One region of the Peribacillus sp. NPDC076916 genome, then DNA from elsewhere that is predicted to be linked to it. Evidence: riboswitches for the same ligand, from Rfam matches in the RefSeq annotation. Region 1 holds a riboswitch; each other region holds the start of a gene.
The links. A riboswitch is a leader RNA that binds a small molecule or an ion and turns the genes downstream of it on or off. The one in region 1 is predicted to bind S-adenosylmethionine.
Positions count from the first base shown of each region.

Region 2: another riboswitch for S-adenosylmethionine. It lies ahead of ACQKFG_RS13740 (5-methyltetrahydropteroyltriglutamate--homocysteine S-methyltransferase); the one in region 1 lies ahead of ACQKFG_RS09995 (methionine ABC transporter ATP-binding protein).
Region 3: another riboswitch for S-adenosylmethionine. It lies ahead of ACQKFG_RS24110 (sugar ABC transporter substrate-binding protein); the one in region 1 lies ahead of ACQKFG_RS09995 (methionine ABC transporter ATP-binding protein).

Region 1 is NZ_JBNNIU010000003.1:99,223-110,234, reverse strand. Features, by position in the region: partial or broken gene ACQKFG_RS10040 (undecaprenyl-diphosphatase) at 1-562, opposite strand, end outside; gene ACQKFG_RS10035 (histidine phosphatase family protein) at 795-1,346, shown strand; gene ACQKFG_RS10030 (VOC family protein) at 2,181-2,564, shown strand; gene ACQKFG_RS10025 (dienelactone hydrolase family protein) at 2,618-3,238, shown strand; gene ACQKFG_RS10020 (Fur-regulated basic protein FbpA) at 3,219-3,413, opposite strand; gene ACQKFG_RS10015 (Fur-regulated basic protein FbpA) at 3,439-3,645, opposite strand; gene ACQKFG_RS10010 (M20 family metallopeptidase) at 3,852-5,054, opposite strand; gene ACQKFG_RS10005 (MetQ/NlpA family ABC transporter substrate-binding protein) at 5,128-6,000, opposite strand; gene ACQKFG_RS10000 (methionine ABC transporter permease) at 6,022-6,672, opposite strand; gene ACQKFG_RS09995 (methionine ABC transporter ATP-binding protein) at 6,693-7,709, opposite strand; SAM riboswitch class I at 8,030-8,141, opposite strand; gene ACQKFG_RS09990 (GNAT family N-acetyltransferase) at 8,270-8,743, opposite strand; gene ACQKFG_RS09985 (DUF4440 domain-containing protein) at 8,847-9,215, opposite strand; gene ACQKFG_RS09980 (hypothetical protein) at 9,424-9,555, opposite strand; gene ACQKFG_RS09975 (amidohydrolase family protein) at 9,560-10,870, opposite strand.
Region 2 is NZ_JBNNIU010000004.1:19,997-31,008, reverse strand. Features, by position in the region: gene ACQKFG_RS13770 (hypothetical protein) at 1-131, shown strand, start outside; gene ACQKFG_RS13765 (SET domain-containing protein) at 514-915, opposite strand; gene ACQKFG_RS13760 (M4 family metallopeptidase) at 1,199-2,824, opposite strand; gene ACQKFG_RS13755 (amino acid permease) at 3,266-4,750, shown strand; gene ACQKFG_RS13750 (CaiB/BaiF CoA transferase family protein) at 4,994-6,094, shown strand; gene ACQKFG_RS13745 (hypothetical protein) at 6,339-6,863, shown strand; gene ACQKFG_RS13740 (5-methyltetrahydropteroyltriglutamate--homocysteine S-methyltransferase) at 7,011-8,114, opposite strand; SAM riboswitch class I at 8,197-8,298, opposite strand; gene ACQKFG_RS13735 (hypothetical protein) at 8,465-8,893, shown strand; gene ACQKFG_RS13730 (glycerol-3-phosphate responsive antiterminator) at 9,059-9,601, shown strand; gene ACQKFG_RS13725 (MIP/aquaporin family protein) at 9,827-10,651, shown strand; gene glpK (glycerol kinase GlpK) at 10,673-11,012, shown strand, end outside.
Region 3 is NZ_JBNNIU010000014.1:56-9,666, reverse strand. Features, by position in the region: gene ACQKFG_RS24115 (GTPase domain-containing protein) at 1-2,328, shown strand, start outside; SAM riboswitch class I at 2,424-2,529, shown strand; gene ACQKFG_RS24110 (sugar ABC transporter substrate-binding protein) at 2,646-3,758, shown strand; gene ACQKFG_RS24105 (sugar ABC transporter ATP-binding protein) at 3,815-5,317, shown strand; gene ACQKFG_RS24100 (ABC transporter permease) at 5,319-6,323, shown strand; gene ACQKFG_RS24095 (ketoacyl-ACP synthase III) at 7,017-8,000, shown strand; partial or broken gene hmpA (NO-inducible flavohemoprotein) at 8,260-9,472, shown strand.

The DNA of each region.
Region 1 (11,012 bases):
ATTTGTTCACACCTCTCATAGCCCCTAATAATTTATGAATCAGGCTTATTTTAGGAACAACAACGTAAACCGCCAAGCCTGAAATGGTGCTCAGGATAGCTCCTGCCAGCACATCCGCCGGAAAGTGGACGCCTACCCAAATACGGGAAATGCCAACAAGGAAAGCCAGCATGATCCATAACAGCCACCATCCTCTTTTGAAAAGCCAAAAGGATACACAAAACGAGAAAAACAAAATGGTGTGATCGCTTGGAAATGAATTATCCACTGCCTTTTCAATTAACTTATTAACATTGGTCAATTCAGCAAATGGCTGATTGTTTGAATGCAATTTCCCTGCCATTTTCCCCATCATTTCTGCTATTACAAATGTAATCATCCCACAAACAATCATCATTCTACTCTGCTCATTTCGAGTGAACCATATTACGATGACAGCTAATGCTAAGAAAAAAACCATATACTCGGCAATGAAAATGGCAGAAGGGTTTAAATAATCATATTGTTTCCCTAGGTCATTGATCATTCTAAATACATTGATATTCAGCTCAAAAAAATCCATTCCTTACCCAACCTTCCTCTTTTTCTTACATATTAAAAGAGAAAGGAAGTATCTCTCCATCGTTCTTCCTAACAGTTTGATCCATTATCTAACAATTTTGTCACATGGTTGCACCATATCTATATAAAAAAGACATGATACGATTTTATAAACTTTAATGGAGTTATACCAAATAGTTCAATTTTTATTCATTTAAAGGTTTTACTAAAGTTGAATAGAATTATTAATTGGGATGAATAAACAAAATAGAGGTGATATCTTGCAGATACTAATAATTCGGCATGGTGAGTCAGAAGACGATTTTCTAGAAGAAAATTACGAAGGAACTACTGATTTACCCCTAACCATTAAGGGAGTTGCACAAGTAGAAAAAATGTGCAGACGTGTATCCGAAGAGTTTCCACCAGAATTCATATGGTCGAGTACCTTGCTTCGGGCTAGTGAAACTGCCGAAACTTTATCAACTACTATTAAATGTCCAGTAACATTCCTGGATGATTTACGAGAGATGCAGGATAGGGAGAATCATTTGGATTTTAGATTACGGGCTCAAAGTGTACTTTCTTATATTAGAGAAAACAGTGCAAATTATAAACGAATTGCTATTATATCCCATGGAGGGATGATTACTAAAATTATTGAAAGCTTTCTTCAATTACCACCCGCAATTAATGATGTGTGGTTCAATTCTCATAATACAGGAATACATCTTCTTGAGTATACGGATCATCCATACAAACTAATAAGATTTTTAAATAGTACTACGCATCTGGAATATAGCTAACGATCAGGGCTTTCTTTAGGCAGTCTTTTCTTTATGTGATAACAGGGCAGGATAGTTGAGTACTTGGTATAATATAGTGGTAAATTAAAGGTGATTCAGAGGTAATAGGAATGTATCAATTCGAACACGAGATACAAAGGAAACAAAAGATATTCAAGGGGTACCTAGTTTTATTTATCATGGCTTCCTTGATAAACCTGATTTCATTCTTTATGGATGGAGATATTTTTAGGGGAATGGCCTGTCTCTTTTTTTCTTTGATTGTCTTCCACTATGGTCAACGCCAAAAAGTCTGGGCAGCATTAATTATTAAATTCATAGTTTGGCTGCACTTTATTTTACTGCTGATTACCATTATTTTTTTCACGATAACACAATGGTAGGCTAGATTTTTTAATGGACGCGGCATGTTAATGGAACAATGACCCGAAGGGAAAAACTTAAATCCTAAGGTGGCAAAAAATTGAAATGGGAAAGTGTTGCGTATGGGATTACACTATTCATTGTAGGTATTTCTTTTTGGCTTCAAATGATATGCGTTCTAGTTGTAGTATTGTGCATTAATTTTACTTTATTTAAAATCAAATTCCTTCAGAAATTCGTAACAAAGAAGTGGGCGGGCTTTGTCTGAATTCATTTTTAAATAGACTATTTACAAGCTGTCTTTATGGGGGCTTTTTCTTTACGTATTATACAGGGGAAAAGGCTGACACGCATAAAAAAATGGACGTTTCTGTGCAGCGGTTGAATATGTAAGTCTACTCGTTGAGAAAAAAAGGTTTTTATGGAGACTCGTTGAATTCTTAGGTAAGGTTCAACGAAAGGTGGTAAAGTATGAAATCAATAAATTCTCCTATTTACCCTAAAGTTAACAATGTTTTCATTCATGTTAAAGATTTAAAAAAATCAGCTGGATGGTATTGTAATCTCCTTGGCATTCCTCATAATAGTGATTCTGTAGAATCGCCGGTTTACAATATTCCTATAACATATGAAACTGGATTAACGTTAGACGACCATACATTTGATCCTGATTTTAGATACGAACCCTCCAGCCATGTATTGTTTAATTTCTACGTAAATGATATAGACGAAGCCTATAAATTCATTAAGAGTAATAACATATCTATTGTTAAAGAAATAGAGCGTATTGGGGATTTTGCATATTTTAACTTTCAAGATCCTGATGGTAATGTACTTATGATTTGTAATGGTTAAGGATGAAAGAACTGGTTGGCTTTTATATATAGTTTAGTTTTGGAGGGGTAAAAATGCTGCACATTCAGAAAAATTCCGATACTGTCATCATTGTCATTCACGAAATATATGGACTGAACCAGCATATGCACGGTTTTTGTGAGTTATTATCAAAACAGGGTTTTGATGTGATTTGTCCGGATTTGTTAGAACGGGAGACTCCTTTTGATTATTCCCAAGAGGAGGCTGCGTATCGGCATTTTATGGAGAACGTAGGTTTCACGGGCGCTTTACATAAAATAAAGGATATATTATCGGATATTAAAGATGAATACCAAAAGATTTTTATCCTTGGATTCAGTGCGGGGGCAACTGTAGCATGGCTGTGCAGTGAGGAAGAATGTGTCGATGGAATAGTTGGATACTACGGTTCGCGTATTAGGAATTATGCAGAGTTAGCACCACAATGCCCTGCATTGCTATTTTTCCCACTGGAAGAGCCTTCATTTAATGTGGACGAGTTAATTTCAGCTTTAGAAATACAGAATGTCGAAATTCATAAATTCAATGGAAAACACGGATTCAGCGACCCTTACAGCTCAAACTATCATGCAGAATCAGCACAGAAAGCCGTTAGCAAAATGATGAAATTTTTTATGGATCATGAACTTCGGCCTAATGCCGTTTTGCATTGATCCAATGTATCGAACCCGCATCACTATGGGGATGACAGTCATTTTGAACCTTTTTATACTCTGTTTCCAATTCTTTTAAAGTTAACTTCATCAACTGTTCCAAACTCTTATTTACAGTATGGATCATCAGTTTATAGATCAATGCCTTCCGCCTTTCTTCTACGCCCTTCCTCATTTCTCCCTCTCCTTTTATTCTGATATTATATGAAATGTATCCTTAGACAGGGGGAATGATCGTCGGATTCCTTCTCCCCGATTTTACTTATTTTCATATATTCATTCTCTAAATCGGTTAAAGTCAATTCAAATAGATGGCTGTCATTCTTTTTATAAACCCCCTCGTTAATTAACTTGTTTATCAGGAAGTTTCTTTTTTTCTCAATCGCTTTACGTAATAATATCCCCAAGTTAAATCCTCCTTTTTTATACGTATTGAAAGATAATCTTTCTGCTTGCCCATTCAAAAAAACCGGAGACACCTCTTTACATGAAAGAAAAGTCTCCGGTTATCCGGTCAATTAACTTATAATTCCTATTTAATTACTAGGTATTGTTATTTTTAATGATACTAACTCTGTAATCCGCAGTCAATAATTTTTTTCCTGCATCTTATTTATTTTTGCTTCGCTTCATGAAATGCTGCTTTCACTTTATCCAACAGGTCTTGATCCGAAATCAATTTATACCCTGTAAGTGCAAGGGCTTTTGCTCCGGTCAGGATGGCTTTGTCTCCAGCAGGAGATTTGGCACAGTCGCGGAATTCATTCGTATGGGCAATCAGCTCATCATGGCCAATTTTTATGTAAGGATGTGCTGTCGGCACTACATGGCTTACATTACCTGCATCCGTCGAACCATAGCCGCTCTCTTTTCGGGGAGCCACCGCTTCCCCTAATTGAGCCAGTTCTTCTTTTAACAGTTCATCCAGGACTGGATTAATGACAAAATCGAGCACTTCATTTTGGAAGCGTTCAACTTTTACGTTACTTCCTGTGGCAAGTGCTGCACCTTCAGCAACAGCACGTATTTTTTTGGACACTTCTTGGCAAAGTTTCCATGTTGTGGCTCTAATGTAAAATCTGGCGGAAGCATATTCAGGAATGATGTTAGGCGCTTCCCCGCCATTGGTGATGATTCCGTGGATTTTGACCTCGGCTGGGAGCTGCTGGCGCAAAGCATTAATGCCATTGAACAGCTGAATCACCGCGTCAAGTGCATTCACGCCTTCTTCAGGCGCAGCTGCTGCATGCGCTGACTTCCCGTAAAAATGAAAATCAAGGGGGTCGACAGCCAGAAACGGACTTGTGACACCCGTTTTCCCGGCAGGATGGATAAGGATGGCCGCATCCACCCCATCAAATAGACTGTGCTTCACAAAACTGCCTTTTGCGCTTCCATTCGGCCCGCCCTCTTCTGCCGGTGTTCCGAAAACAATGACCTCTCCGCCCGTTTCCTCCAGTACTTGAGCCAAGGAAATGCCAGCTGCAACACTCGTTGTGCCGATGATATTATGGCCGCAAGCATGACCTAAACCCGGCAATGCATCATACTCGGCTAAAAAGGCAATTGTGGGACCTTTCTTTGAAGAGGTTTTTTTAGCGATGAATCCTGTTTCATGTCCGGCAATATTGCGGGTCACTTCAAATCCTTCATTCCGAAGTATTCCGGTTAATGTATCCGAAGCGAAGAATTCTTGATTCCCAATCTCGGGTTTGGCATGAATGGCCTGACTCGTTTCGATATATAATTTGGAATGAAGGTCGATATGATCTTCAATGATCTGCTGATGCCGCTTCTGCACTAATTCTCTCGCCATATTCGTATCTCCCCTTTTTGGTTTAAGGAGCCGGATAGGCATCTTGAATCCATCCGGCACTTGTTCTCAAGCATTATTTTTCATTAGCTGGTTTTGTCCAAGCATCCTGGTAATTGACTAATTCATCTACAGAAACATAAGCAGGAATGGTGTTTCCTTTAAACGTTTTTTCAATGAACGCTTCCACTTTTTTCGATTGATAAAGCTCCACTAATTTTTGCAGCTCAGGACGATCGGCATTGCCCTTTTTAACTGCAATGATATTAATATATGGTTTCGCCGTTTTACTTTCATGGAATAATGAATCTTTTAAAGTAAGGCCCGCTTCGACGGCAAAGTTATTATTGATGGCTGAAGCATCGGCATCATCCAATAGACGAGGCGTATTGCCGGCAGCAACAGGCTGGATTTTCAATTTTTTCGGATTATCCTTAATGATTTCCAATGATCCCGATCCATTGAATTCCTCTTTCAATGTAATCAATCCGGCTTCCTGAAGAAGGAGCAGTGCACGGCCGAAGTTTGTCGCTTCATTCGGAACGGCAATCGTAGCACCATCCGGAAGATCCTTAAGACTTTTATGTTTTTTCGAATAAAGGCCCATAGGCGCAATGACAGTCGACCCGATGGCCTCTAATTTCAGGTTTTGATCTTGAACGAATTCATCGAAGTAAGCGACTGTTTGGAATGAATTGGCATCGATTTCACCTTCACTTAACGCAAGGTTTGGTTGGATATAATCATTGAAAGTGACCAGTTCGATATTAAGCCCTTCCTCTTTCGCTATATCGACAATGTATTCCCATGTTCTCGTATCCCCGCTGCTGACACCGACTTTCACTGTTTTCACATCATCCGAACCGCCTGATGCACCTTCTTTTTTCCCACATGCTGCTGACACGATGGCCAATGCCAATACGATGATCGTTAATAAGATTTTCTTCATTTCTCCTGCCTCCTGTTATGTTTATCTTCTTCTGATTTTTCTTGAAACGAAATTCCCAGTGGATTGCAATAATTGAACGATGATCACGAGCGCCGCCACTGTGACAATCATCGTCATCGTATCGAACCTTTGATAACCATAAGCCAAAGCTAGATCTCCGACCCCGCCTGCACCGACGGCACCTGCCATGGCCGTAGAACCAACAAGCCCGATTGTCGCTGTTGTAAATGTAAGGATCAACGAACTAAGTCCCTCGGGAATCAAAAAGCGGTAAATGATTTGCCATGTCGTCGCCCCCATCGCCTGAGCTGCCTCGATGATCCCTTTGTCCACTTCCAACAGGGAGTTCTCCACAAGCCGGGCAATATAAGGAGCCGCGTAAAAGATTAACGGAACAATCGCCGCATTCGTTCCGATTGCACTGCCTACAATCATTCTTGTAAACGGAATAAGTGCTACAAGCAAGATGATGAAAGGAACCGACCGCAATATATTGATGATCGGGTTCAATACATTAAAGACCCATTTATTCTCCAGGATGTGACCTTTTCTTGTAATGACAAGCAGGATACCGAGCGGAAGCCCAATCAATCCGGAAAATACCAATGAGATGGCTACCATATAAAGTGTGTCACCGAAAGCTGTCGACAGCTGATCTGCCGTTATTTCCATTCCCCAAAGCGTATTACCCATTAAATCTGCACCTCCTGGACGAGAATCCCCTCATCTTTAATATATTGATAAGCTTTGTCCACCTCATTTTTGTTCCCGGTCACTTCGATGATCAAATTCCCGAAAGGCGTTTCCTGAATTTCAGAAATATTGGCTGATAAAACACTTAAATGAACATCATATTTCTTCGAGATCGTTGAAAGTAAAGGAGTACCCGAAGTAGTCCCAATAAAATTAATTTTCCAAATAATCGGGATATGGGACCCTATGCTTTTTAGGAAACTTTGTGGAATTTCGTCATGTATGACCGTTCTTACGAAGTTTTTTGCAATATCCGTTTGCGGCTTCGCAAAAACTTCGAAAACCGAACCTTGTTCAACGACGCATCCGCCCTCCATGACTGCTACCTTATTGCAAATTTCCCTAATGACAGACATCTCATGAGTGATTAGCAGAATGGTGATATTGTATTCTTTATTGATTTTCTTTAAGAGCTGAAGAACGGCACTAGTTGTTTGTGGATCCAATGCCGAGGTAGCTTCATCACACAATAAGATCGATGGATTGGTAGCCAATGCTCTCGCAATGCCGATCCGCTGCTTTTGACCGCCGGATAATTGTTCCGGATAACTCTTTGCTTTGCTCGATAAGCCAACGAACTCCAACAGCTCGCCTACCCGCTTTTTGATTTCTTTACCGGGGATTCCCGATAAAATCAACGGCATGGCGATATTATCAAAAACGGTCTTTGAGTTCAGCAAATTGAAATGCTGAAAGATCATCCCGATTTTTTTCTTTTCTGCCCGCAATTCCTTCGGGTTCAATTTGGTTAAATCCTTGCCCCCAACAATCACTGAACCACCTGAAGGATGTTCAAGCAAATTGACCAACCGGATCAACGTACTCTTCCCGGCCCCGCTATAACCGACTACACCGAATATATCCCCCTTTTCCACTGTCAAATTGATGCCCTTCAAAGCCTCGACAGTCTGTTTCTTTGTTTGATAAACCTTTTTGACATGTTGAAACTCAATCATCCAATCTCCCCCCATGCTGTTTATTTGTACCAATTCATTATCTAGAGAAGAGCTTTGCCAAGTTTCATAATGATAGGGTTAAATTTTTGGAATTCACGAGTAAATGCGTGAAACTCACGAGTAAATCTGCCAAATTCACGAGTAAATGCGTGAAACTCACGAGTAAATCTGCCAAACTTACGAGTAATTGCACCAATTCTCCAAATAACCATATACATTTTGAATAAACAAAAGAGGCCTCTTCCGTCATCAGACAGAAGAGGCCTCTTTTAGACATCAAAAAGAGTAAACTCTTAAATTAATTATCTAAGAAAAGCTCCTTCTTATCTTTCAAACTTTCGTCCGTTGGAATTAGCACAGTATTTTTACAAAAGTAAAAACCCGCTGCCGAGGTATCATAGGGCCAAGTCCCTCCACATCTCTTGATAAGAATTAACGTTATATTTAATTATGTCCTTCACTATATATTCTAATTTCTCTAAAGTCAACCGTATTTTTCCTCACGCTAGATATTTTTATAGTATAGTGAATTGATAACTTTTAATTATATTGACATAACTTCAAATTGATTTGCTCATTCTCCATACAAGGTATTTTTCATTTTCTTCGCTTATCTTCTTCATGCCTGAATTCGTATATAAACGAATCGCCCTTCCATTATCCGGAGAAACCCTTAAATGATATTCGGATACATTAAATTGCCTGAAAAAGTTTTCTGCGTAGCGAACCAATTCCTTGCCAAGGCCTTTACTGCGGTAATCGGGAATAAGATAAATAAGATTCACATAGCCGATTTCCATTCCTTCATACTCACGAATTTGAAGTTCCATTTGGCCAATCGGTTCTTGGTCCTTTTCAATGATCACCTGTCCATCCGGAAATTTGCGGATCCGTTCTTTCATTCGTTGCAGATATGTATTCTCATCTCCAAAACCATCTTCAGATCCAAAACTTACAACATAGGAATCTTTCCTGAATTTAATGATAATCTCTTTATCTTTATCGGTATCAATGGTACGAAAGATCAGCTTCACCCACCCCTATCATTTTAGTGAAATAGTTTTTTCAAAAATCAAATCTCATTTTACTTACGCATTTTTATGATATTAATTTTTTTCTTTTTCATAAATAATAGGCTTAGCGGGGCCCTTTCGTTTTTGTGCCTTGATGAAAAAACATTTGCCATCTTCCATTCGTACATTTCCAGATTGAACTCCTTAAGGTATGTTCCACTTTATCTTCATCAAAAATCCGGTACGTCGTTAAAACGGTATCCTCAGACAATGGATGCATATCAAATTGACTTAGTGTCATCTTCACCGCTCCGGCTCCCTCTTGCCCCATAAAATCGTTTTTTGACCATATGTTACCCGAACTGCCGAACTCAAAGAAATCATCTTTCAATAATAATGAAAGCTCTTCTGGAGATTTACGGACTTCAGACTTTAACAATTTCTCCTCCAGTTGATACAACTGTTCTTTTAATAATGAAGATTCACCATCCATTCATCTTGTCCTCCTTTTTCAATTATTGGTGAAATTCATGATCCATGGTGGCAAAGATTTTTTATCAAGTTGGTTAATATTTTGCGGTCAGCAGCATTTTTTTGTATTTAACCGTTTTTGCATACCTACTTTGTTTCCATATTTCCAGAACCTGGACTCAGGACGGATTTCAGAGTGTTAGTTACAATTTATTCTACAATACTAGCGGTCATTCCTTTTTGACGGCCATTCGCTGCGTACTATTCCTTACTGGTCCTCCCACATCTTCATCATTGAGTCCATAAAAAGAAGGAGCTGCAAATGGCAGCTCCTTTTTCTGTGCATCCGTTTGTTTTCCCATCAGGTTAACGTGATAGTGTACCTTGCAGGCGATTCGATTCGGCGATTACTTTTTCTTCATCGATCGTTAAGCAGTGCCTTTCTTTCACGACCATTTTGCCATCGATGTACACATCACATACATCATTTCCGCGTGCTGCATAGAGCAGGTGCGAATAGGCTTCACTCAGCGGCTGCAGATGTTCTTTGTCATATGGGTAAATGGTGATGAAATCTGCTTTTTTACCAGCTTCCAGTGATCCTGTATGGCTCATGCCTATCGCTTCTGCGCCCATTCTTGTGGCCATGGCGAGTGCTGTTTGGGCAGGGAATTTAGTGGCATCCTTATAGATTCCTTTTTGCAATAATGCAGCTGTCCTCATTTCCTCGAACATATCGAAGTTGTTATTGGAGGCGACGCCATCAGTTGCCACTCCCACTTTAATGCCTGCATCAAGAAGGCTGACGACATCGGCAATTCCAGATCCGAGCTTCAGGTTACTGATTGGATTGTGGGCTACGCGAACATCATGCTGTTTTAGTATCGCCCGCTCTTCGTCATTAAGAACCACACCGTGTGCCATCACGGTAGGCTGGTCGAACAGACCTAGACGGCGAAGGTGCTCGACAGGACGGGATCCGTAACGTTTTTCGATGTCGAGGATTTCAAAGTCCGTTTCCGATACGTGGATGTGCACCATCAAATCATTCTCTTTTGCAATCCGTGCACTTTCCATGATCGCTTCAGGTGTGCAGGCATAAGGGCTATGTGGTGCGACCATGGCAGTCAGGCGGCCATCGGCAAACGTTTTATAGTTTTTTGAAAACATTTCTGCCCCCATGAGGTTCGCTTTTTGGTCTTTTTCGGTACCCAAGCTGAAGATCGTGTAGGAGAAGGCTCCGCGCATTCCTGTTTCGCCTATTGTCTCCATGACAGCACCTGCATCTATTCCATTAGGATTAAACATATCCGAAAATGTCGTGGTTCCTGATTTCATCATTTCCATAATGCCAAGCTGAGTGCTTACAGAAGCGATTTCCGTTGTAAACTGGCTTTCAAGTGGCCATATTTTCGTTTCAAGCCATGGCTTCAGCAGCATATCGTCCCCGATACCGCGTAAAAGGGTCATTACAATATGCGAATGGGCATTCACAAGGCCTGGCATGATCCATTTCCCGCCAAGGTTGACCACTTGGTCTGCATCAGCCAATTGTTGTTCATCATGCTGGCCGACGTAGGATATGGTATCATCTTGTACAATCATCATGCCGTTTTCAAAGATTTGATTTTCCTTGTCCATAGTAAAAAATGTAGCATTCACATATATTGTTTTCATAAGTAGTTCCTCCAAAGTCGTATCATGTAGCAACATGTTCTATTCCGCATTCTAAACTAGCACCTTACAGGTAATCAAGTAATTTCATATTATCAGGGGCCATTTCCATTTACCTTAGGAACCTATTGGAAGAGCTCCAAGA
Region 2 (11,012 bases), on a different contig from region 1:
GCAATAAGAAAACCCGTGAAAAAACCATGAGTCAAATAAAGTCCCTAGCCACACCGGAAACCATCGATAAGGTTAAGGGCCAATTCCAATCAATAACCAAAACAAAATCAAGTAATCCATCCGTACGTTAAGGTGAAATAACCCATTAGAAGTTTTAATGGGACATGACTGTAAATTAGAGAAAAACTAGTTTACAGTCATTTTTTTCTTGAAAAAGTTCCAGTTGATCCGCTCCCGTTCCGCCGACTGTCTGCCAAGCCTCATCAAAGCAAGCGTCTGGCTTGGCTAGTCAGTTATTCGTCAGGGGTTTGCGCATAGAGGGTTCATTCGTATAATAAAATCATGGTTCGGGGTGGGAGCATTTCGAACTTCTTTTGTCATCAAACTGTCCCCGCTAAAATGGGGGCTTTTTTAATTGCTTAATATCCAGCAGTAAAAGGAAAAGCACCCGCTACTTTAGAAGACCTTGGGAAGGTCTTCTAAAGTACAAGTGCTTTCATGAATGGTCAATGATCATTCAGCTTCATCTTCACCGTCATCTTCTTTGTTGAACCAAAGCGGATCCTCATTATCAACTTCACCATTATAATTAATCAGGATTTCTTCTCCTGCTTTTATGTCGGTGTAAGCAAAGAAATCAAACGTATGATTCTTGAAGTTTATGTCATACGTAGCGTTGGGTGTATAAGAATGATTAAACAGCATGCCATAACCTAAAAGCATGGCAGTATGGTTAATTCCATATTCAAACGCATAATCAGCCAGCAATGTTTTCTCTATGAAAACATGCTCCTCGTTCGGATAAGCAATGACAGGTGCCTCATGCAAAAGCTCACCCTTTTTAATGTCTCGTGTTGCGAATACGCCTCTATTGAACTCACCATCACTGAGTGTGGAAGTTTTAACTTCAATCATGTTCGTCACCTACTTGTTCTATTCAATATAGTCCAGATCATCTAAGCTTGACAGTTAATAAGAAGAAAAGCAACTATTTTACGGAATTAATCAATTTTAACAAACGGCACGATTGTTTTTTATGCGGCTCTACCGGTACCGTGGGACGGAATTCTTCACATGAGGAACGAAAAAAGGTAGCGAACGGCTGAAGTAATCGGGATGGCCCCGTATATCCATTCCAATAAAAAAACACCTCCGCTAGAAGAAAGCTAGGGAGGTGTCGGTCATATAGGTAAATCCCTTAATTCACACCGACAGCTGTAAAGGCATTTTTGACAGCTGTGACTTCTGCACTGCTAGAACCGTATAAATCAGAGGCCGCTTGTACGACTGCCGCTTTGGCTTGTGAAAATGTCGACGAGGAAGTTAAATAAACCGTGTTGGCCCGGTAAAAGATAGTTCCCAGTTTATCGATGCCAATCCCGGATACGCTCACGCCATGGTGAGTTCCGCCTGCAGAGATCAAATAGGCCGCCTTATTGATGATTCCGCTGTTCGTATGGACTCCGCCGTTATCACCCGTTCCCGTATAGCGGTTCGAATAATGGTCAGGGTCACCATTCAATGTAGGATTAGCCATTGAACGAAGTGCATCACCGGAAATGTTAGGTGTGTAAATATCTTCGCCGATCAAATAATCGGCTTTGTCACTTTGATTCTTGAATTCGACGACCGTGCCAAATATATCAGAAATCGCTTCATTCAAAGCACCGGATTCATTCTGATAGGTAAGGTTCGATTCCGAGGAAGTCACGGCATGAGTCAGTTCATGTGCAACGACATCCAGACCGCCTGACAGTGGGATGAACGTCGTGCCATCTCCATCACCATAAACCATTTGGGTGCCATCCCAGAATGCATTATTATATCTTGAGCCATAATGAACGGTCGATTTCAGGATGGTTCCATTTCCATCATAAGAGTTCCGTCCAAACGTGGATTTATAATAATCATAGGTTTTACCTGCATAATTATGGGCATCAACCGCAGCTTTATCGGTAGAAGTAGTGAAAGCATTTGTCGTGTTGGAAAAGAGAGTACCAGGCAATTTTGAACGGTTATTGGCATTATAAGTATAGATGCCTTTACCGCGTGTATTGTCCTGTAAATAGTATTGGCCGTTGGATAAGGTAGTGTTCAATGACACGGTATTGTTTAAGACGCCGGTGCCCGTTCCGATGGAATTGGTCCCCGTCACTTCATCTAGTGTATTAAATTTATTCAGGATTTTACCTGTTTTGACTGATATGAAATAATTATGATTTCCTGGTTCGGGACTTAAGAATTTCAAATTGACTTTATATACATAATCGGCCTTACCTTCATTTGCGTATACATACAGGTCGGATTCAGGTGATTGTTCGTAGGCAGGAGTGAACCCAAGATCCGCTTCAGCTATTTTGATAGCTTCGGATTTACTGATGCCTTTTTTAGCCTTTTTCCCTAATTTCGTGTTTAGATTGGCTTCAACCGTACCGGACACGACCGTCAATACACCTTTAGTGTCAATCAATACTGCTTGTGTGGAATTCCATACAGGTACGCCTTTATAGGTTTGTTGCAATTTAAGGACGGTATTGCCTAGTTCATCCTTGCTTTCTTTCTGGATCGTGAAGGAGTCTTTCGCCTTTTGCTTTTCTAGCTTGTAAGACTTTTTGTTTTCATCAAAAAAGGTAAGAATGATATCTTCTGCAGTTTGCTTTGATGGGTCCGTAAGTTTCCCAGACTTGAATTCTAGCGAATCCTTATGCTTATTGTACTTTTCAACACTTAACACATTTTTTGCCGCTAAAGCTTCTTGATGGGGAATAGCAGAAAATAATAGACCGAGAGATAGTGCAGTTCCTAAAAATACCTTACCTTTCATAACACTCAACTCCTTCATGAGAATAACCTCATTTTTACACCGTTTCATATTATTTACAAATGGAGAAAATTTGCAAAAAATATGACATTTAAAGGAATAAAATGGAGAAAAATGGTTTTTGGTAGAAATATTCTCTGAATATATTCTTATAGTAATATTTGGAATGTATGTAAATTGAACCAAATGAATAAAAGTGCAAAAAAACATGGCATAAAGTGCAAAAAAACGTGGCGTAAAGTGCAAAATATTTTGTCTAGTAAGGGCGTTTTTTTTGTTTATTTGTTGAATATTGCGTTTTATAAATTTGGCATGAAAATTGCATATATTCAGAAAAGGAATTCGAATTGTAAATTAGATCTATTTGAAAGTCTATGAAATAGGAAAATTTATTAAATGGATTTCCCATATATGAAAGCGCTTATATAGAAAGGGATGAAAATTATGATACCAAAACAAGAACATGACATCGTTCAACATCCTCCCCAGCAAGAAGGACAAGAACTAAAACGCGGTTTAAAATCCCGCCATTTAACGATGATTTCCATTGGCGGGGCTATTGGCACCGGTCTGTTTCTTAGCAGCGGGGCAGCCATCCATACAGCTGGGCCAGGCGGCGCATTACTTGCATATGCCTTAGTTGGGGCAATGGTTTACTTTGTGATGACGAGCTTAGGGGAACTGGCAGCCTTTATGCCGACAAGCGGCTCATTCAGTACTTATGGAACGAAATTCGTCGATCCGGCATTTGGCTTTGCCTTGGGATGGACGTATTGGTTCAATTGGTCGATGACGATAGCGGCAGAGTTGGCAGCCTCGACAATGATCATGAAATTCTGGTTTCCGAATAGTCCATCATTGTTATGGAGTTCATCATTCTTGGTGCTCATTTTCCTTTTGAATTATTTATCCGTTAAAGGATATGGTGAAGGGGAATATTGGTTTTCCTTCATAAAGGTTACAGCCATCGTTATTTTTATAATCGTCGGGCTTCTAATGATCGTCGGCATTATGGGCGGCGAAGCAGTAGGTTTTAAAAACTTCACCGTCGATGACGCTCCTTTCCCGGGTGGGTTCATGGGTGTCTTCATCGTGTTCATAGCGGCTGGCTTTTCTTTTCAAGGTACCGAAATTGTTGGTGTGGCTGCCGGGGAAAGTGAAGATCCTGCACGGAATATACCGAAGGCCATTAAGAGTGTCTTCTGGAGAATCTTGCTTTTTTACGTATTTGCAATATTTGTTATAGGGCTGCTTATCCCTTATACGAACTCAAGTTTACAAGGTGATAACGTCATGGTAAGCCCATTCACGCTCATTTTTGAAAAGGCTGGAGTGGCCTTTGCCGCTTCGCTTATGAATGCCGTCATTTTAACCGCGGTATTATCTGCAGGTAACTCAAGCCTATATGCATCAACGCGTATGTTATACTCAATGGCAAAAGATGGACAAGCACCGCGCATTTTTGCAAAACTTAATAAACGCGGAGTACCGGTTGCAGGCATGATTTTGACATGTTCCATCGGCATGCTGGCCTTTTTGGCCTCCATTTTCGGGGATGGTAAAGTGTATATTTGGTTAATGAATGCCATTGGAATTACAGGATTTATCTTTTGGCTCGGCATTTCCATCAGCCATTACCGTTTCCGGAAAGCATTCATCGCTCAAGGCCATTCATTGGAGAAGCTGCCATATAAGGCATTATGGTTTCCGATTGGACCGATCTTTGCCATTTTAATTGGCATGATCGTCATCCTGTCCCAAAATATCCAAGCATTTTTCTCAGACCAAATCGATTGGGGCAGTGTTATAGCTGCATACCTGGGAATCCCGCTTTTCCTTGGACTATGGTTTGGCTATAAACTGGTAAGAAAAACTAAATTCGTTAAAATTGATGAAGTAGAATTTGATTTTGACAAAAAATATGAATGAACAAGCTTAAAGTAAAATCAGCCGGACAATGTAGTTTTAAATTGTCCGGCTTTTACTTGTTTTCTATAGGCTCATTAACAACAGCCAGGAAGCTGATTCCTGGCTGTTTATTTTTTTGAATGGATATTTATACAAAAATGACAGGCGGTGTTATATGATAATCGTAAACTCTGCATAATTGCATGTACAGAACGACGGGGAAAGCTTTTACTATTTCCAATGGAAAGGGAAGGTGTACGGCTGATGACATTATTGACTCATTTAAAAGTATTGGACTTTTCAACGTTACTGCCAGGCCCATTTGCCACTTTGATGCTAGCGGATTTAGGAGCGGATGTTTTGAAGGTAGAGAGGCCGGGAGCAACGGATTCATGGGGTGTGAACCAATATCTTAACAGATCGAAAAAGTCGATCACACTTGATTTGAAACAATCTGAGTCAATCGAATCCGTAAAAAATCTAGTGAAGGAATACGATATCGTCATTGAACAGTTCCGTCCAGGTGTCATGGAACGCCTAGGGCTGGGATATGAGGCATTAAAATGGATCAATCCGAAGCTGATTTACTGTTCCATCACGGGCTTCGGCCAGACCGGTCCCTATAAAGACCGACCGGGACATGATATCAATTATATTTCGATTGCGGGATTATCTGGCTATTCCGGTACAAAAAAGGACGGCCCGGCAAAAAACGGAACCCAAATAGCAGATCTTGCCGGAGGATCTCTGCATGCTGTTATCGGTATATTATCTGCAGTCATTCACCGGGAAAGAACGGGATTCGGCCAAGCAATCGACATCAGCATGACCGACTGCAGTTTTGCGTTGAATGCCATCTCCGCCCCCCTGAATTTACAGGGGGGCCTCGAGCTTGAACCAGAAAAACTGATGTTGAACGGAGGATCCTTTTATGACTTTTACGAAACGAAGGATGGACGCTATTTTTCGGTAGGAAGCCTAGAGCCCCCTTTTCGAAAAGCATTATGTGAAGCGATTGGTGCACCCGAATTGTATGACTTGAGCACCAAAAGTGATGAAGAAAGCGGAATCAGGTTTAAAACGGCCGTCCGACTGGCTTTCCTTGAACGGGATTTTCATGAATGGCAGGAAATATTCGCTGATTTCGAAGCCTGCGCAGAACCAGTTCTGACCTTCACTGAAGCGGCCGAACACCCCCAATTGAAGGAGAGGGGAATGATCGTCGAGGTACCGGACGGAAAAGGAAATGTCCAGAAGCAAATCGCATGCCCGATCAAAACATCGGTTTTCACCCCTGAATATAAACATGCAGGCTTGAGGCCAGGACAAAACAACGAAGAAATTCTTCACACCCCCAATCGTTAATGAAGATGTTAAGGCTATCACTTTTCCGAGTTTTTTCGGAAGGGAGGTAGCCTGTTTCTTTGAATTAAGCTGGAGTCAGGCCTAAAAACCTGGAAACAACCCGGATTAAGCAGAAGGTGAACAATAGCACTTGTGGTAAGCGATATATCACTACTGTGAAAATTTACTAGTTATAACGAATGTGGGCAGGGTATCAGAGTAGCATCTGATAAGAAATTGCTCAGGTAAGGAGGGTTGCATAAACATGTTTGGTCTCTCTGATATCATTAAATTTCTATTTTCCTTTTTTTTGATCATGCCGATCGTTACGCTGATACATTTGAGCGGGCATATTTTTTTTGTCACGATCTTTGGGGGATCAGAAAAGAAAATCTTGATCGGTTGTGGCAATAAACTGTTTGCCTTTCGGAACATGGAGGTGAGGAAATATTATTTTTGGAATGGGACTTGCGAGTTCAAGGGATTGAAACATGATAATCGATTGACGAATACGCTGATCTATTTAGGAGGGGCTATCTTTAATTTAGTCAGCATGCTGATCATCTATAGCTTAGTGTATCAGGATATCCTGGACAGCTCGGTGATCTGGTATCAATTCATCTATTTTTCTTTCTATGTTATGTTCTTCTCGTTGTTTCCGATGTATTTCTCGGACGGGTCGCCTAGTGATGGGAAGGCCGCGGAATTGGCCTTGAGGAACAAGCTGGAAGATAGGGTGACGGATGATATATTTGTGAAGAAAATGGATGATGATGAAAGCTGCAAGTAAAAAAGGGACGTGCTGGTGGCCGTTCTTTTTTGTTTGTTCTCGGATTTAGGGATGAATGTCTTTTACGCTTTTATTATAAACCTAATCGGCACGCTTATATTGATGCCGATTAGGTTGTTCGAACGGATTAAAGTCTCCGCAAAAAAATCATTTCCAAACTTCTTTTGCTACATCAACGACGAATTTCAGCTTTTCCCATTGTTGTTCTTCGGTCAGCTTGTTGCCGTGATGGGTGGAGGCGAACCCGCATTGCGGACTTAAGCATAATTGTTCGAGAGGAACGAAGTGCGAGGCTTCTTCAATGCGTGCCTTAACAGCTTCCTTGTCTTCGATTTCTCCATTTTTTGAAGTAACGACACCCAGTACGACCCGTGCACCGCCATTTTGAATGTATTCTAATGGCTTGAAATCCCCTGAGCGTTGATCATCATATTCCAAGAAAAACCCATCCACTGTTTCTTTTGCCAATAAAGTTGGGGCGATACGGGCATAGCTTCCTTCAAACGCCCAAGTCGACTGGTAGTTCCCACGACATAGGTGTGTAGTGACGACAAGGTCTTCTGGTTTGCCTTCCAATGCGCCATTAATTACGCGAAGTGCAAGATCGATTAACTGTTCCCTCGTATATTTTCCATCTTTGAACTGGAAATCCGGAGCTGAAAGTCTGGCAATATATACATCATCCAATTGAAGATAACGCACACCTGCATCATAAAAGGCTTTCAAAGCATGCTGATATGCTTTAATGATATCATTTGCATAGTCTTCAATATCAGGGTAGATGTCTTCATTATGAATGCCTACAGCAAATAATTGATTCGGACTGGGAATGGTTTGCTTGGCAATGGCGCGTCCGTTCACGATTTTGTTCAATTCAATGAAGTCACCAATGAAAGGATGTTCAGGGTTGAATGAAACCTTCCCGGTATTGCGAACGTTATATCTCTCTGTTTCCACACCATCGAACGTGAGCCCTTTTTCAGTCACATATCCCTCGATTCCATTTAAATGTTCGAGGAAGTCAAAGTGCCACCATGTTCGTCTGAACTCACCGTCCGTCACGGCCTCCAATCCAACTTCAATTTGTTTTTCGACAATCCGATTGATTTCTTCGGTTTCAACTTCACCAAGCCGCTCTGCTGAAATGGTACCTTCCTTAAATTGCTTTCTGGCAATATGTAAACGTTCTGGTCTTAATAAACTTCCGACGTGATCGGCCCTGAATGGTGCTTTCGTTAATGTGATGGACATGTTGCATTCCTTCTTTCCTTTTAAAAATAAAACACCTCTTCTTAAAAATAAGAAGAGGTGTTGGCAACCAAGCTATATACTCTTCTTATCTTCAAGTTTTTACACTTCTGGAATTAGCACAGTACATGATCAGTCTGTTGCTGAGGTATCAAAGGGCCAGTCCCTCCACCTCTCTGGATAAGAGTTGTCTATTAAATTAATTATGACTATACAGGTAGTTTTTATAAAGGTCAAGGGTTGAAGGTGCAAGATTTTGAATATACCGATTATTGTTCTGTGTTACTACATCAGGGAACCCGGCATATGCTATAACCGAAGATTCATATGAGCGGCAGGAGGGGAATGCAAGGATGAATACATTCAGTCCATTCAAAAATGGCATAACGATAACTTTAACTGAAGCCATGATAGAGAAAATCATAAGAAGTAAATCATATGGTCAGGATATTAAAATCGAAATTACGCCAAAACATATCGTGCTTTCCGGAACGACGGAAGTGAAAAAAATGATGTTTAAGAAAAACGTAGCTTTCCGGATTACATTAAAACCGGTATCTGTGGAAAAAAGAACGATTTTATTTGAATTAGTGGAAATGGAACCAATTGACAGGAAATTCATCAACCAAAGGATATTTAACAGACCGCCATTTTTTGAATTTGAAAAAAGAACGATCAAAATGAATGTTAACGCCTGGAAAATCGTGAGGAAAATTCCCGTTGGCACAATTAAATCGTTTGAACTCGTCGAAGGTGCATTGAAAATAAAACTTACTTTATGATCGAGTTTACATACATCCTTAGCCGAAAACTATAAAGGGAGTGCCAGGTATGATAGTGTTATGGTGATATGGGTCATGAAAAAAATGTGTTTGATAAATCAAGCTCTTTAAAATATACTAAATGACTTGAAGTTTTGAGTTTTTCTGGGAATGAGGAGGATAATGATGGATCAGAAGATTTTGCCTGCTTCAGCAAGCATGAAGGATTTCGAAAGATTTTTAGAAAGTTCCTATGAAATAGGTGTGTTTCTTGATTTGCATATATCACAATTGAAAAACGTAAGTATGATGGCAAAGCAGCATAATAAGAAAATGATATACCATGTCGATTTGATCCATGGCATAAGAAGTGATGAGTACGCGACAGAATTCATTTGTCAGGAATATAATCCATATGGGCTGATTTCGACTAAATCAAACGTTATATTGAAGGCGAAGCAAAAGGGGGTCATTGCCATCCAACGAATCTTTTTAATAGATTCACATGCACTTGAGAAAAGTTATAAGCTGGTGCAGAAAACCAAGCCGGATTATATCGAAGTATTGCCGGGCGCCATGCCATGGATGATAAAAGAAGTGAAGGAACGGTTGCAGACACCGATTTTTGCAGGCGGCCTCATACGTACTTCGGATGAAGTCCTGAACGCCCTTGATGCTGGAGCGTCATCAATTACCACTTCCAAAACTGAATTATGGGATATCGTTTAATAGGGGAAATTAAAAAAAACACAGAAAAATAGATTAATTCTTTACAAAATATTGACAGCGTTTTCATAACCTAGTATATTTTACTGTACAAGTTAATATATGTGACGGAGACTAGGAGATTCACAACAGATCTATTCATAATTTATTTTATGAAGATAGTTCTGCTGTGGATCTCCTTTTATTTGTTGGCATGGTTTAAAAATTTATCAGGGGAGGGGTTTATTCATGACTCCATTTTGGGGAGAAGTGTTAGGTACGATGATATTAGTTTTATTCGGAGCAGGCATTGGGGCTGGTTCATCCTTAAAGGGATCCTATGCAAAAGATGCCGGCTGGATCGTTATCACGATTGCGTGGGGATTGGCTGTTACCATGGGTGTTTTTGCAGTGGGTTCCATAAGCGGGGCGCACTTAAACCCGGCAGTCACAGTGGGGTTTGCCATTATTGGGGAATTTCCTTGGAGTGATGTGCCCGGTTACATCGTTGCCCAAATGATTGGCGCAATCCTTGGAGCAACTCTAGTATTCCTGCACTATTTGCCACACTGGAAAGCTACGGATGATCCAGGAGCGAAGCTTGGTGTGTTCGCGACATCACCTGCAATCCCGCACACATTTTCAAATCTATTAAGTGAGATGATTGGAACTTTCATCCTTATTCTTGGTTTATTATTTATAGGTGCCAATCATTTTACAGAGGGTCTAAACCCATTCGCAGTCGGGTTATTGATTGTCGTGATCGGGATGTCACTTGGGGGAACGACAGGATACGCAATTAACCCGGCCCGCGATCTGGGGCCGCGCATCGCTCACTTTTTGCTGCCGATACCGGGCAAGGGCAATTCGAATTGGGGCTATTCATGGATTCCGGTCGTTGGACCGATTATTGGGGGTTCACTTGGTGCCGTTTGTTATAAAGCGTTCTTTATGGGAGAAATAACAGCAGGATTTTGGTCTGTTTTGGGTGCAAGCCTGGTACTATTGATATTAGCCTATGCATTTGGTAAAAAACAGTCACATGAAATGGAAAGCAGAAATATTGCCAGTTAATTAAAAGGAGGGGCATACACAATGGAAAAATACATTTTATCATTAGATCAAGGAACAACGAGTTCGCGGGCGATTTTATTTAACGAAAAGGGGGAAATCGTCCATTCCTCCCAAAAGGAATTCACACAGCATTTCCCTAAACCAGGCTGGGTCGAGCATAACGCCAATGAGATTTGGGGATCGATCCTGGCAGTCATTGCCGGTGTACTATCTGAATCCGGTGTAAAGCCTGAGCAAATTGCCGGGATCGGCATCACCAATCAGCGTGAAACGGCAGTCGTTTGGGATAAGGAAACAGGTACCCCTGTCTATAATGCGATTGTATGGCAGTCCAGGCAAACAAGTGAAATCTGTGATGATT
Region 3 (9,611 bases), on a different contig from region 1:
CAACCGGATTACCCGAATGTCACGGAAATCGCACGTGCCTTTTTTGAAGAACAAAAGGATTGGAACAGTGCGGTGGTATTAGCGGCTAATGAAAGTATCCGTACAGAATCAATGGGCTGGTTCGATGTGCTGAAGACGTATATCCAGCAGGGGGTTGCCCAATCGATGGATCCGGATTATTTTTCAACTGTCCTTGGTTCGCTATACACACTTGACCAGGAACGTTTCGAAAAAGTGACGGTTGCCCTTTGGAAAAATTATAAATATACGGATTCTTATTTCGAATGGCTAAGAGTGATTAATAATTTGATAGATACCATCGAATTGAACCATGCTGATGTATGGGATGAGCTTTCCGTCTATTACAGGGATGCATATGCAGGTCTTTTAGAAGGAACGCACCTAATCAAAGATTTAAGTCCTGTCGTGCCAAGGTTACTGGAAAACTGGCTTAAAATCGCAGATGGGGAGCTCTCGTTGTTTGCGGCGGCATCCGCGTTGTCCTGGAATGAAATCTTCCCGGATACGATCAATGCGCTGGTCATTCAGGATGCAGAAAGCCTGTTGGTGAAATCGCCTAAATTAGGAGGCGGACTTGAAGCGGGAGAGAAACTGTTCAATTCCATTATCCAGTGGGCTGAAGATAATGATCTAAAGGTTGGCAATAAGCTTAAATGGATGGTCGAGGGGCTTAAGGATACCGAAAATTTCAATCTTCTTCTTGTAGGAAGTACAGGAAATGGCAAGACATCCTTCATTCAGTCAATTGTTGGCGAGAGCATTGCTGCTGAAGATCATTCATCCTTAGTCAGTGTCAAAGACGGGGATGATTTGGAAATCCTTGAAATTACCGATACAGATAGAAAGGTTGTCATGGAGCTAGCTGAATTGGATGAAACACGCCGCCAGCGCGGGACTATTGTTGATGTGACAATCATAAGTGACTACCTAAGAAATAATGGTCTGCGATTATTGGATACACCGGGGTTCAATGGGGAAAAAAGCGTGGAATCCGATTTCCAAGGGTATTTACATGGCAGTGATGGACTGATGTTCGTCCTGGACGCCCGGGCGCCTTTCACCGGCAGCGAACGGGATCTGTTATTGGAAATTCAAATGATGGCTCCGAAACTGCCGATTCATTTCTTATTAAATAAAATGGATACGATATACAGTGATCAGGTCGCAGTCCGGATGGAAGACGAAACATGGGATAAAGTGAATGCATATTTCCCGAATGCGAAAGTATTCGCTTTCTCCAAACTTTATGATAGCAAGCAACAATTGAAGGACCTTTCAGCCTTCCTTCAATCGAATTACCAAGATGAGAATTGGAAGGAAAGAAGATCTGAGAAAATCCTTGCATTCATTCGTAAAACTTTATCTTATCTGTTAGAAAAACGGGCAGCCAATGAGCGGAAATGCGAGCATTCCATCTCTTGGAATGAACAGATGGAAGTCAAACTGAATGGGGCGGTCAATCAACTGGCTGATTTGGAAAAAGAAAAAAGTGAAAATATCATAAGGTCGTATCGTCTGCTTAAGGATGAAGTGAAAAATCAGCTTTCTACTAAAATTCCTGAATTACTGAAGGATTGTTCTAAATCATTAACGGAAAGCAGTGATTTCAGCCAAGTCCATGTACAGTTAAACGAAGAAATGAATGAGCGGATTCAAAACTTCATTTCTGATAAGATCATGCCTCAATATTATCGTTCTCTACAAGACTGGATTGCCAGTTCCCAAATGGAGTTCTCACAAAGCCAGCAGTTTATGGATGAGATGAGTGCCGGATTCAATGAATTATACAAAGAAGAACGGATTACGCTTGCAGGTGACTTCAGAGTATTGGATGACTGGCGCCGTGATGCCGATCGGATGACAAGCAGTATCCGCATCGAAAACGTTAATATACTTTTGCGCAGGACTCCATCACAATTGCTGCTTAAAGGAGCAGGGAAGCTGTTTGGGGCGATACCGCAAAATAAAGCCAATATGTACAATCGTTATAAGAAATATCTGGAAAGTGAAGACTACCTGGATGTTGCAGAAATGATCACGGAACGTTTCCTTACCCAATTTGGATTGTTTGAAAAATCTTTGGATCGGGACATCTCACTTTTCTATCGCAGTTCATTTGCCTTACTTCAAAAAACGATTGAACAAACGCAGACCGAGATAAAAGACTACCAGGCTGCATTGGAACATATGAAAGAAAATCCGGAAGTTTACCGTGACCCGATCACTTTGTTCGAAGTGAAATTAAGGCAGTTGGAGAGGCTTGAAAAAATCGAGAAAAAGCGTCTAGCCCAACTTCAAAGAAAATAAAAAATATCAGGGAACATTTCAAATATTCAAAAATCTATTGACTTTATGACTATATCCCTATAAAGTGATAATTACGAAAACGTAACACAATATATCTCTTATCAAGAGTGGCGGAGGGACTGGCCCTAAGATGCCCAGCAACCGTTCCATTAGGAATTGGTGCTAAATCCTGCAAAACAGAAATGTTTTGACAGATAAGAGAGGGACAAGTCTGCAAAACAGCTGATTAAACCTCTCTATATTAGAGAGGTTTTTATTTTGGGATTTACACCAACTAAACTGATAAGACTAAATTGAAAATATGGAGGGAAAACAAGATGAGAAGGTCTATTAAAGGAATATTCATTTCAGCCATCGCTTCGGCTTTGCTTTTAACGGGGTGCTCCACTGGGCAGAGTTCCACAGAATCGAAGAAAGAAGAAAAAGTATCATTTGAAAATGTACCGGAAAGATTTGCAGATGGGGATGGAGCCAAGATCAAAGTGATCCGTAAAATTGGCGGTGATGATCATACGGCCCAATACCTGGCGGGGGCGAAGGAAGAAGGAGAAGCACTGGGATTTCAAGTGGATACATATACAGCCAATGGTGATACGGCTAAATTTCATGATGCGATAGCGCAGGCTTTGGAGGAAGATTACGATGGGTATATCATTTCCCATGGTGATGATGCAGCAACTGTGAATGACGTTCAAAAGTTGGTTGATGCAGGTAAAAGCGTTGTCACGTTCGATTCAATAGGCGAACTATCTAAAATTGATGGCGTGACATTAACCTCACAGGATGATGAAGCGTTGGCAACACTGGCTTTTGATAAACTGTTAAAAGAGCAGAAAGGTGAAGCGGCAATTGCCTATCTTTGGGTGGATGGTTTCCCACCAATGGTAAGAAGAAATGCAGTCTATCAGGAAAAACTAAAAGAAAATCCTGGGATTAAAGAAGTCGAAAGATTCGGGGTGGCATCTGCTGATACTTCGGTTCAAACACAAAATGCTGTAGCCGCAATGCTGAATAAATACCCTAAAGGTAAATTGGATGCCATTTTCGCAACATGGGATGCCTTTGCCATCGGTGCAGCCCGGGCGATTAAAGAAGCGGGCCGCGATGAAGTGAAGATATATGGTATTGATGTATCTAACGCAGATCTCCAGGAAATCCAATCGGCTGATAGCTCATGGTCCTACACGGCAGCGGTCGATCCCAAGCTGATCGGTGCAGTGAATATGAGGATATTGGCTAAAAAATTAGCGGGCGAAGATACTCCGCAAACCTATGACTTAGAGGCTTCACTTATTTCACAAAAGCAAGTCCAAGCTTCAAAAGAAGCGGTAAACATGGCAAATCTGTCTGGTATTGTCGATGGCTGGGGTGAATCTACGGAATTTGAAGAAGATTGGATGAAAGTTTTGAAAGATCATTATAAAAAGTAAAAAGAGACACTCTCTTTCCAGTGAAGGGAGTGTCTGTTCAATAAGGGGGAATGGACATGGGCACGCAACTAGAAATGAAGAGGATTTCGATTGAATTTCCAGGGGTGAAGGCGCTGAGTGAAGTTGATTTTTCCGTACAATCAGGGACAGCCCACGCATTGGTCGGTGCAAACGGAGCAGGAAAATCGACTTTAATGAAAGTTTTATCGGGAGCCCATGTTCATTATTCAGGTGACATTTTCATTGATGGGATGAGGCGGGATATCCGCTCGCCAAAAGCGGCTCAGGAACAAGGCATTCAAATTGTTTATCAGGAAGTGGATACAGCCCTCATCCCTTACTTAACGGTTGGCGAAAATGTAATGTTGAACGATATGGTCCAAAACATGGGAAAAAAACAGAGGATCCAATGGAAAGAGCTGCACAAACGAGCCTCTTATATTCTTGAAGATATGAAAATTCGTGTCCCTTCGAAAAAGCTGGTAAGAGATCTTACCTTGGCTGAAAAACAGATGGTCCTGATAGCAAGGGCCGTTTCGACAGATTGCAAATTCCTGATTCTCGATGAGCCAACTGCTCCGTTAAGTCATACGGAGACGACAGAACTTTTTCGAATTGTAAATGAATTAAAGCAAAAAGGCGTGGGAATCATTTTCATTTCACATCGTCTGCCTGAGATTTTTGAAATCTGTGAGGAAATTACGATCATGAGAAATGGGGAGCGTGTCACTTGTCGAAAGAAGGAAGACATGACCCGTAACGAAGTGGTAGAGAATATGCTCGGTAAAACCATGGATGACCAATTTCCAGAAGTGAATGCTTCGATCGGAGACGTCATTCTGGAAGTGAGCGGATTGTCAGATGCCGAGAAAGTCAAGAATGTCAATCTGAATGTTAAAGCAGGCGAGATAATCGGCTTGGCAGGGTTAGTCGGAGCGGGAAAAACGGAGCTCTGTAAAACCCTTTTCGGTCATACTTCGATTACAGCGGGGGAAGTGGTCCTGAATGGTCGTAAGCTTTCTTTGAAATCACCGCACGAAGCAGTAAAAAGCGGTCTGGCACTTGTACCTGAGGAACGCAGGAAAGAAGGGGTCCTCGTTCAGGAATCAGTCTCGGCGAACTTGACTGCAGCCAGCCTCGGCAAATTCTGCAAGACGTTCAGTTTCGTGGATCGTAAGGCGGAAAAGGAAAAGGCGAAGGAAATGATCGCAAGTCTCGGCATTAAAACTCCTTCAGGGGAAGCGAATGTCGAAAACCTTTCAGGTGGTAACCAGCAAAAAGTTGCCATCGGAAAATGGCTTATGGCCGATGCGGATGTATACATATTCGATGAACCAACGAAAGGGGTCGATGTTGGAGCCAAGAAGGATATATTCGAATTGATTGCAAAGCTTGCAAGGAATGGGAAAGCGGTCATTTATGCATCATCCGAGCTTTCCGAAATCATGGGCATTACCAACCGGACATATGTGTTATATGACGGGAGCACTGTCATCGAATTAGAAACTAGCAAAACGAATGAAGAAGAACTACTATTCTATTCAACAGGAGGAAAATAGGATGAGCATACCCATTCCTGTTACACAGACAGCGAAAGCGAAAAAAAGGCCGGAACTTTTCGACTTTTTCTATAAATACGGCACAATATTGACGATTATCATTCTGATTGGAATTTTTGCCGTGTCCAATCCAGCTTTCATTCAAACGAATAATTTGATCAACATCCTGCGTTCCATTTCAATCGTGACCATCATTGCGATCGGCATTACGATATCGCTGACCGTGGATGGCTTCGACCTTTCCGTAGGATCCGTTGCATCATTGGCCAATGCCATCGTCATATCAATGTTCGTCTGGTTTTCGCAGGATACATTAATCGCCATATTAGCTGCGATCGGCGCCTCACTTGTCGTAGGGGCCTTGAATTCATTCATGATCGTTAAATTGAGAATTCCCGACATGCTGATGACATTGGCTACCATGTTCATTATCCAGGGAATTGCCCTTACTTATACAAAAGGGGCAACGGTTTCGCAAAATATGGTCATGCCCGACGGGACATTCGCAACAGGTCTGATCAGCCCATTTTTCGCCAAAATTGGCCAGGTACCATGGATAATCTTGATCATGGCAGTCATTGTGATTGCGACCCATATCTTTTTGACTTATACGAAGCATGGTCGTTATATGTACATTATTGGGGGGAATAAGGAAGCGGCGAGACTTTCCGGGATATCGGTCAATAAATACAAAATCCTTGCCTATCTGCTTTCAGCCCTATTAGCTGCAGTCGGAGGGATTGTCCTAGCTTCAAGAGTCATGACCTCGGAAATCAATTCAGGTTCTCCCTATTTAATGGATGCCGTTGCGGCAGCCTTCATTGGTTCCTCCGTTTTAGGAGCGGGAAAACCGAATGCATTTGGAACCTTTGTCGGTGCAGTCTTGATTGGAATCCTTCAAAACGGTTTGATCATGATGTCCGTTCCGTATTATGCGATGGATATCGTCAAAGGAACAGTGCTGGCCCTTGCGCTCGCGGTAACCTATTACAAACAAAAACACTAAAATGGTTTCGTCCCGTTAATCTACAGAAATCCTATAATTGTGAATTTTGAAGATTGATAAAAATCCTGTTGGAATGCAACAGGATTTTTTCCTTTTTAAGAAGGGGCGGTTCATGGAATTTTCGCATCTTCATCATTTTACTTAATAATAATGAACTCTTTTTTACGCTAAAATGGGGACAGGAGGACTTTTTGATCCCTCATTGTTGGAGTATAAACATTGACCACAGTTGTAAATTTTTACAGGGCCCTTATTTACCTTTTAATAACATTATAAATAATTACATAATGGGTGGATTATGGAATTTACTTTATTTAATTTATTGGGATATTTGGTATATTATTTATTCGGAAAAGGATATGAATATTAATAAACTTCAATTGTTACCGTTACGGTTAGGAAATTAAAAGTGGTAATACCGGATTTCTCTTTAGATAACTGAGTTTGTAGACAAAAGGGGTTCACCCGTCACTTCCGCGCGACAGGATGTTCTGGCTACGATATACCTTACTAATTTTGGAGCAGAATCTTCTTAATTATCAGTAGCGATCGTTCTTTGTCGTTCAGCTCTTTTTCTCTTATGGATTTAAAGTGACCGGTAGTTGCATAAGATTTTTTTTACTTTATAATTAGTACCAGGTATTAATATCAGTTATAAAATTGATGCAATTCATAACACGAGGTGGCTATTTTATGTTCAAATCCAAAGCACGTATTACTGCGATAGGTTCTTATGTTCCAGAAAAAAGGTTAACAAATAAGGACTTAGAAAGAATGGTTGAAACCAATGATGAATGGATTGTTAAACGTACTGGTATTAAAGAGCGAAGAATTGCACATGAAGAAGAGTTTACTAGTGATATAAGTTATAAAGCTGTAAAGGATTTAATGGAACGGTATGATAAATCTGTCGAAGATGTCGATATGATTATTGTCTGTACATTTACACCTGATTTCAACACACCTAGTGTAGCTTCTTTAGTCCAAGCTAAGCTAGGTATTAAGAATACTGGAGCTATTGATTTAAACGCTGCTTGTGCAGGATTTACTTATGGGCTGCATGTAGCTAATGGATTAGTAACATCTGGTTTAAACAAGAAAGTTCTTGTTATTGGAGCTGATACTTTATCTAAAATTATGGACTATGAAGATCGAGCCACTTGTATTTTATTTGGAGATGGTGGAGGAGCAGTTCTTGTAGAATATGATGAAAAACAGCCAAGTTTTATTTCGTCACATTTATATTCGGAAGGAGAAGGCGGAAAATATTTATATAGTACAAACCTATCGACACGTATAAATGGTGAAGACTTGAATAATAGTGGTAACCTTGTCCAAAATGGACGTGAGGTTTATAAATGGGCTGTTACTACTGTTCCAAAAGGAATGCAAACTGTGATGAAAAATACAGATTTTCATTTGAATGATGTTGATTGGTTTGTTCCGCATAGTGCAAATTTAAGAATGATTGAGTCAATATGTAATAGAAGCGGTTTTCCAATTGAGCGTACATTATATAGCTTAGTGGAGTATGGAAATACTTCCTCAGCAACAATACCATTAGCTTTAGATCAAGGAGTAAGCGAAGGAAAGCTCAATCATGGTGAGAAAATCTTATTATATGGTTTCGGTGGTGGGTTAGCACAAGCAGGATTGCTTATCAATTGGACCCTATAACATTTTTCTCTGCTACTGGTCAGCAGCTTTGTTCTTATTGATATAAAGGTTCAGTTTAAGTTAACAAGGATACTAAAAAACAAAAGACACCGTACTAATAGGTATGGTGTCTTTGAATTATCTTAAGGGATTCCAAATCTCCAAATGGCGGAAGTAACAGTGATAAGTGAACAGTGCCAAAATATCATGGTTACTCCAATATTTAGTAGGAATGCTATTTACAGTAAATACCCCTGGGATTTGAGGAGGGAATTTTAACATGCTTGATGCTAAGACCATAGAAATCGTTCAGTAAACAGCACATGTTCTCAAGGAACATAGTAAACCAATAGGAAAGAGATTTTATGAATTACTATTTTCAAAAGCTCCTGATTTGTATAATCTTTTTAACCAAACGAACCAAAAAAGAGGAAATAAACAAGAGGCCTTGGGATATGCTGTCTATGCTGCAGGAGAACATATTACGAACCTTGAAGAGATAAAGCCGGTAATTAAAAGAGTCACTGAGAAACATCGCGCCATAGGAGTCAAGCCTGAACAGTATCCGGTTGTAGGTGAAACGTTGCTTCAAGCAGTTAAAGATGTGTTGGGTGACGCAGCCACAGCTGAAATCATAGAGGCATGGGGAAAGGCCTATGGCTATATTGCAGATGCCTTTATTGATATTGAAAAAAACCTTTATGAGGAGATAGAACATCAGCCTGGTGGTTGGGAAGGATATCGAAGCTTCAATATCGATAAAAAGATAAAAGAAAGTGATGTGGTAACCTCCTTTTATCTAAAGCCTACAGACGGAAAACCCATTGCCTCCTATCATGCTGGGCAATATTTTTAACACTAAAGGCTGAAATTCCTGGCGAGAAATATACGCACATACGCCATTACAGTCTTTCGGATTCACCTGGTAAGGATTACTACCGAATTAGTGTTAAACGTGAAGATGCCCATGGGGTTGCTCCATCAGGAATTGTATCTAACTATTTACATAAACAGATGCAAGTTGGAGATATGCTGCAATTTTCTGCTCCTGCAGGTGACTTCGAACTGGATAACACCGATTTACCCGTTGTTCTGATTAGTGGGGGGATTGGAATTACACCTTTGCTTAGCATGTTAAATACCATTATAGAAAAGCAACCACACCGTCAGGTTACGTTTATCCATGCAACAAGTAATAGTCAAACACATGCTTTTAAAGATCATCTGCAACGAATAGTGAATGAATACCAACATATAAAATCATATCTAGTCTATGGTGAACCAACAGAAGCCGATCGAACCTCAGGACATTTTGATAAAGAAGGATACGTGGGTTAGACTTCCTGCAATCTATCGTTCCATCAAAAGAAGCTAATTTTTATTTCTGCGGACCTATTCCTTTAATCAACGACGCCCTGAATAAATGGAGTGTATCGAAAGACCATGTTCATTATGAAGTATTTAGTCCACTCGCTATTTTAGGAGAAAAATAAGTAAACTAAATAAAAAGGTTCTTTCATTGAAGTGAACAAAAAGTTAGGCACTTTATTTAATTATGCAGCCTTGAGGGCATGAACCCGGTAATCTACCGTGCTCATGCCTTTCTTACGATTAGTCAATGTCTTTGTTTGA